3 regions of the Flavobacterium sp. FlaQc-52 genome follow, and region 1 is predicted to be linked to each of the others. Evidence: riboswitches for the same ligand, from Rfam matches in the RefSeq annotation. Region 1 holds a riboswitch; each other region holds the start of a gene.
What was found. A riboswitch is a leader RNA that binds a small molecule or an ion and turns the genes downstream of it on or off. The one in region 1 is predicted to bind cobalamin.

Region 1 (2,274 bases):
AAATTCCCCGACGGACATCCTCAGGTAGCTCAGGTTGCCATTCAACAAGGGTTAAATCTGGCGAAGAACTTTAAAGCGATGGTTCACAAGAAGCCTCTTAAAGCTTTTACTTACAACGATAAAGGCTCGATGGCCATTATAGGAAAAAATAAAGCTGTAGTAGATTTACCAAGTCCAAAATGGCATTTTAAAGGATTTTTTGCCTGGATTATTTGGTTGTTTATACACTTAATATCGTTAATTACTTATAGAAACAGACTGAATACGTTCTGGAACTGGATGGTGGCTTATTTTGCACGAGATCAATCTTTGAGAATGATTATCAGACCGGATAAGAGGAGTTAAATTTTAATATTTTGAAATTCCAAATTCCAAATTCCAAATTCCAAACGCTAATTTGTTTTTCTGTCATTTCGAGCGAAGTCGAGAAATAGCACCAGAAACTCTGCACAGTTTGTCATCCTGAGGAACGAAGGATCTACGTTTGCTGAATCCATACCGTTGCGCTTTACTTTACGGAATTACTCGTGAAGATACTTCGTCCCTCAGTATGACAAAATTGCGAAAAATAGAGAATGGAGCAACTTGTGTGATTTTTAGTATCTCGGAATTGACAATAGTGTGAATTCCAAATTCCAAAAATTTAAAAAGCCGGAAACTTACGTTTTCGGCTTTTTGGTTTTATTTTTTTTGTTGTTTTCTACTTATTTGGATTCAATAAGATACCAGTAATTAAAAGTCTTTTCACTCGGAAGATGTTTTTATTTTATTAGGGTAAGAGCAATTGTATTAAATAGTTCTTAATATTATAAAGATAATTGTATATTTGCCGCAGATTTTGGTCTATTTTTCTAAGTTTTTTTAGAGAATAGTTAAAAGGGAATCAGGTGTAAATCCTGAGCAGACCCGCTACTGTAAGTTCTATATAAGTCTTTAAACGTTTCTAATGCCACTGTTTGCTACAGCGAATGGGAAGGCTGTTTTAAAGATAGAATAAGTCAGGAGACCTGCCATAATCACATAGTTTAAGACTTTCGTGGTATAAAGTTGAAGAACAAGAATATTCCCTGCTATTTTTATAGACGGAATGTGTCTTATTGCTTCTTGTTATTTACATCTCTGAAAGTTTATTTAATAAAATCAGTGATGCATAATACCACAAAAACGCTTGTATTCTTTTTTATTGTATTGATCCCGTTTTTACCTCAAGCTCAGGTAAAAAAGGACAGTTTACGGGTTTTAAAAGAGGTCGTCCTAAAATCAAAACCTTTTCAGGAGGTAATTCCCGTACAAACGCTTTCAGGAAAATTACTCGAAAACCTGGCCAGCCATAACGTTGCCGACGCACTTCGATATTTTGCAGGAACCCAAATCAAAGACTATGGCGGACTTGGTGGCCTTAAAACGGTTGATGTACGTAATATGGGAACTCATCATGTAGGTGTTTTTTATGACGGAATTCAACTGGGCAATGCACAAAACGGAGTTACAGATTTAGGGAAATATTCCTTAGACGACATGGAATCTTTAACCATGTACAACGGACAAAAAAGCGAAATATTTCAATCTGCCAAAGACTTTGCTGCTGCCTCTACGATTTACTTAAGAACGAAACGACCAGTTTTTGAAGGTGCCAAAAAAACGAATCTTTTAGTCCGTTACAAAACGATGTCTATCAACTATATCAATCCTTCATTCCGATGGGAGCAGAAGTTGAGCGACAAAGTAAGCATGAGTGTTAGTTCAGAGTACATCAAGTCTAATGGGCAGTACAAATACAGATACACCAGAAACAATCAGGATGGTTCTTTGGCTTATGATACTACAGCGACCCGAATGAACAGTGATATTGAAGCTTTAAGAGTAGAATCAGGGCTTTACGGAAAAATAAATAAAGGTTCCTGGGATGCCAAGGTGTATTATTACGATTCAGATAGGGGAGCACCGGGAGCTATTGTGGCGAATAAGTTCAAAGACGGTTTCAGGCAATATGATAAGAATTTTTTCGCTCAGGCTTTTTTAGTGAAAGAAGTTAGCGAGAAGTATAAATTTCAGGCCAGAGCAAAATACGCCTACGATTACACACATTATGTTGCCCGAGATACGACCCGAATTTTAGGAGAAACAGTAACCGAAGGCGCCCAATCTGACGATAGTTACTACCAACAGGAAATCTATTTTTCTGCCGTTAATATGTACAGTATAACACCAACGTGGGATGTTTCGTTGTCCACAGATCTGCAATACAACCGATTAAACGCAACACGAAAAGGA
Region 2 (2,274 bases), on a different contig from region 1:
TAGGCTTAACCGCAAGGGTGCGAAGTTTAATTATGGTATAGTAAATCCTTTTAAATTTTGTACTTTTTTTTCACGCAGATTTAGCAGATTAGGCTGATCTGTTTACCTCTTATAAAAAATCTGTTCAATCTGCTAAATCTGCGTGAAAAAGAAAAACTCAGCGCTCTTTGCGGTTAAAAAACAGCAGACAAATGATCTATAAAATAACCACAAAGAGCGCTAGGTTTTATATAAAGTTCACGATGGTTTCTCGTATAAACCAATAGCTTGAAACTATTATAAATTCAAATCTTTAAAGCCCGAAACTTCGGTAGAAACTTCCCCTAGCCATCCACCTTCGGCACGGTTTGAATTGTAGACTTTGATGAAGTTAATTCCTTGTAGTTTTACAGGGTTTCCTTTTTTGTCTACGGCCCAACTGATATCGATTTGGGCTTTTTCATCGGTGTTGGACCAATTGTCGGCATAGCCCCAGTCGTAGGCGGGGTTTACCCAATACGTGCCTGTTCCGGATTTATCGTATATATTGGCTTTTAAGAAAGTTCCTTTTAGGGTAATGCTGGTGCCTTTCCAGGTTGGATAGAAAGGATTGCTATGATAAGCATTTTTAGAGATATAACCTGTTTGTCCTTGATTATCAGTCCAACGAATGTAATTGGGTTCCGATGGGTTTTCAGGTTCACTTTTGGGTTGGTAATACGTCAGTTCGTAATTTTTGATTGTTGTTGGTTTATTGTGCTCTGAGCCTGCAATTTCGTACCACTCGTCATCTGCTTTTCCGTTGTTGTTTACATCGCTGGAAACCATGATTATACCGGGTTCGCCCCAATTGCTGAACGCATTTCCAAGGACAATAAAATCGTTGCCTTCTTTATTGATAATTGTGTGGTCAAATCCCATTACGATATAACCTCCAAATCCGCCAAGACTTACCAAGCTTCCTGTTGTAAGTGCCGTTTCTGCTTTTTTTCGCATGGTTTCGTCAGTGTCTTTTACAGTTGCTTCGGGTAGCGCATTTGTAAATTGCCCGGGAGCAGGAAAGAATTCAAAGACATTTTTGACTCCGTTCAGATAGGTTTTTTCATTTACATTAACGGTGATTTTTTTAAAGATTTCACCGGAATTGTTTTTTACTCTAAAGTCAATTTTATAGGTTCCGGCTTGTGCAAACACGTACATTAGATCAAGTGTGGTCGCAATTATTTTTCCATTTAACAGCCAGGTATAAGTCACGTTATCCGGATTTTTAAGTTTAGGCTGGAGGTGAAACCATTGCATTTTTTCAATTGTAAAACCATTTGTTGGTTCATCAAATGTTACTTCCGGTAATACCACTTCGGAAGGTGTCTCATCTTTGGAACATCCGGTGAGGAATAGAGTTGTGGCTAATGCAATTAAAAATTTATTCATAAACGAAAAGAGTATTATTTTCTATTCTTGTTTTTGCTTTAAAAGCGAAAAAACGAAAACGAAAACCAAATTTGAATTTGATGTTTGTGTTCGGGCTTAAAGTTTTGCTCCACGAAAACTTTAAACTATTAAGCAGTGGCAGGTCTCCTGACTTGTTTCCATTTTGAGCAACCTTCCCACATTTCTAAAAATGCAGTGGCAAAAGATTAGATTTTGGAGATTTGAAAAATCAACAGCAATCTGTCAAAATGTTGTATGAAACTTACAGTAACGGGCTTGTTCAGGATTTGCACCTAATTCCCTTTTAATCAACTACACCGAAAAATGCAGTTGAACCATTGCGCGTACAAATGTAAATAAACTCTTTGGTGCTTTTAATGTTAATTTCAAAAAAAAATAAGTGTCTTTTTCGAGGTTCCTTTTTATAAGACAGCCCAAATAAATGGTAGAATAAATTTTTTAACGGCGGGTTATATAATACGAAATTTCTCATGATACTAAAACTATTTTTATATATTTGATATAGTAGAATGATTAAAAATAGATTGTTTTGAAGATGTATTGCTGAAAATGTTATAGTGTTAAGTCGTTGACTGATAATGTATAAATGTATTTTTTGTTAAATCAAGTAAAATTAAGCATTAGTATTAACCATTAATTAACCAATCATTGTATTATGAAAACAAAAATTATTTTAGTTGCTTTTTTAGTATCCCTTTTTATTTCTTGTCAAACAGATGAAATTGCTCAGGAGCCATCGGCTGTGGAGCAAAACAAAGAATTGAAATTTGCCGTTGATCCGGATGGCAAGATCTTACAAAATATTCCACCCGAAATTATCAGCTTAATGGTAAAGGAGTTTGA
Region 3 (2,274 bases), on a different contig from region 1:
GCTTTTCATGAAGATGGCTTTGCAGATGTTTGTGATGGCTTTGGCGGAGGCTGGACCAAGGAAAAAATACTACTCATTATGAAAGACAGCGCTATTGGTGCCTATGGCGCCATTGGTTTGGTTTTGCTTTTTTTATTAAAGTTCAAACTTCTTTCAGAATCTATAGTACTTTTTCAAATTCAGGATTCAATAGCACTTTTTCAAATTTTCTTATTGTTTATTTCAGCTCATGCTTTGAGTCGTTTGGCAGCGATTAGTATCATTTTCACTCATGAGTATTCACGTGATGATGCTTCAAGTAAAAGCAAACCCATTGCTAAAAGCAATACCTGGAAAGAAATTTTGGGTTCCTTTTTCTTTGGATTACTTCCTTTAATTGTGCTGTCCTATTTTAAATACCAGATTCTTTTGGTTCTAATTCCTGTTTTTTTGACCCGTTATTTTTTAGCGCGTTACTTTCAGAAATGGATTGACGGTTATACGGGTGACTGCTTGGGAGCTACGCAACAGGTGTGCGAAGTTGTATATTATTTAGCGCTTCTTTTTTTATGGAAATTTATTTAGTACGTCATACCGAAACGGTTTGCGAAAAAGGCATTTGCTACGGACAGTCTGATGTTGCTCTAGCAGAACCTTTTGAACTTATTTTTAAAAATATCCTTTCGCAATTGCCACAAGAAGCGATTCTCTTCTCAAGCCCTTTACAACGCTGTGTAATTTTAGCAAAACACATTCAAAACGAAATCAAAACCATTTCTTATCAGGAAGACAAAAGACTAATGGAAATGAATTTTGGCGATTGGGAAATGAAAGGCTGGAATGACATTCTACCCGAACAACTTAATCCGTGGATGGAAGATTTTGTGAATGTTCACGCTACAAATGGAGAATCTTTTATTGAATTACATGACAGAACCGGCGCTTTTTTATCAGAGCAAATTTCAAAAAAAGCAGAACAACCGATAATTGTTGTTACCCATGCAGGAGTCATCAGAAGCCTGCTTTGCCACCATACTTCACTCCCGCTGAAAGATGCTTTTCAGAATAAAGTCGATTTTGGACAAGTCGTCAAAATAAACCTACAGCTGTAAATTTGTTTTAGGAATTCACATAAAAAACAAACCAAATTTGAAAATTCAATAATTTTAACTTTATCTTTGCAAAAAATTTAAGGTTGTGTTACTGATTTATTTAGCACATTAAAAAGGGAATCAAGTAAAAACTTGAGCTGTACCCGCAACTGTAAGCTTAGTTCAGAAATGAATGCTTGTTGTTAACTACAAAACCACTGCTCGCTTTGGCGAATGGGAAGGTAAACAACAAGACGCGAGCCAGGAGACCTGCCTTTGTAACTAATATCGAACTCTCGGGAACAAGAGTGTAGAAATTATGACTTTAAAAAAACGATTGTCTTTTTGTTTGCTCTTATTGTGTCAGATCCTTTTGGCACAGAACGATTCTATAACAAAATTGAAAGAAGTGGTTGTTTCGGACACCAATCTTAAAAAATACTCGGGTACACAGTCTGTTCAAACCTTGAATGATTCGATTATCAATAAAAACGAGGCTTTGCTAACTGATTTATTAAATTATAATTCAACAATTTATTTTAAAGAGTACGGTCGCGGAATGCTTTCTACTGTTTCATTTAGAGGAACCAGCGCTTCGCAGACTGCCGTAATTTGGAATGGTATTAATATCAACTCTCAAATGAATGGAAGTACTGATTTTAATACAATCTCAGGTTCTGATTATAACTCTGTCACCGTAAAAGCAGGTGGAGGAAGTGTCATTTACGGAAGTGGGGCAATTGGAGGAACAGTACATTTAAACAACGATTTAGGTTTTTATGATCGTTTTGAAAACACCTTAAGATTAAATTACGGGAGTTTTAACACCATTGGAGTTAACTACAAAACAAATATTTCAAACAAAAAATGGAGCGCTCAAATTGGTTTTTCTAAAAATAGTTCGACCAATGATTACAAATATCTGGATCGATATACCTGGAGAGGAGAACAACGTTGGAATCAAAATGGAGAATACGATGTTTTTACAATGAGTGCCAATTTGGGATATAAGTTTGACGCTAAAAATAGTTTAAAATTATATAGCCAAACTTCTAATACAGATCGAAATACTTCTTTGATTACAGAAACGGATACTAAAAGCAAGTATATAAATGGTTTCAATAGAAATTTATTGGAATACGATGGCGATTTTGGGAAATTGAAAACAAATTTCAAAACCGCCTATATCTTTGAAAATTACCAA

Region 2: linked by a shared signal. The riboswitch ahead of ACHRV5_RS12910 (PKD-like domain-containing protein) and the one ahead of ACHRV5_RS02590 (TonB-dependent receptor) in region 1 are both predicted to bind cobalamin.
Region 3: linked by a shared signal. The riboswitch ahead of ACHRV5_RS15120 (TonB-dependent receptor plug domain-containing protein) and the one ahead of ACHRV5_RS02590 (TonB-dependent receptor) in region 1 are both predicted to bind cobalamin.

What each region holds. Positions count from the first base shown of each region.
Region 1 is NZ_JBIPCV010000001.1:597,145-599,418, reverse strand. Features, by position in the region: gene ACHRV5_RS02595 (NAD(P)/FAD-dependent oxidoreductase) at 1-345, shown strand, start outside; cobalamin riboswitch at 823-1,030, shown strand; gene ACHRV5_RS02590 (TonB-dependent receptor) at 1,147-2,274, shown strand, end outside.
Region 2 is NZ_JBIPCV010000006.1:170,917-173,190, forward strand. Features, by position in the region: gene ACHRV5_RS12910 (PKD-like domain-containing protein) at 277-1,410, opposite strand; cobalamin riboswitch at 1,530-1,765, opposite strand; gene ACHRV5_RS12915 (hypothetical protein) at 2,087-2,274, shown strand, end outside.
Region 3 is NZ_JBIPCV010000008.1:203,698-205,971, reverse strand. Features, by position in the region: gene ACHRV5_RS15130 (adenosylcobinamide-GDP ribazoletransferase) at 1-564, shown strand, start outside; gene cobC (alpha-ribazole phosphatase) at 549-1,091, shown strand; cobalamin riboswitch at 1,155-1,363, shown strand; gene ACHRV5_RS15120 (TonB-dependent receptor plug domain-containing protein) at 1,390-2,274, shown strand, end outside.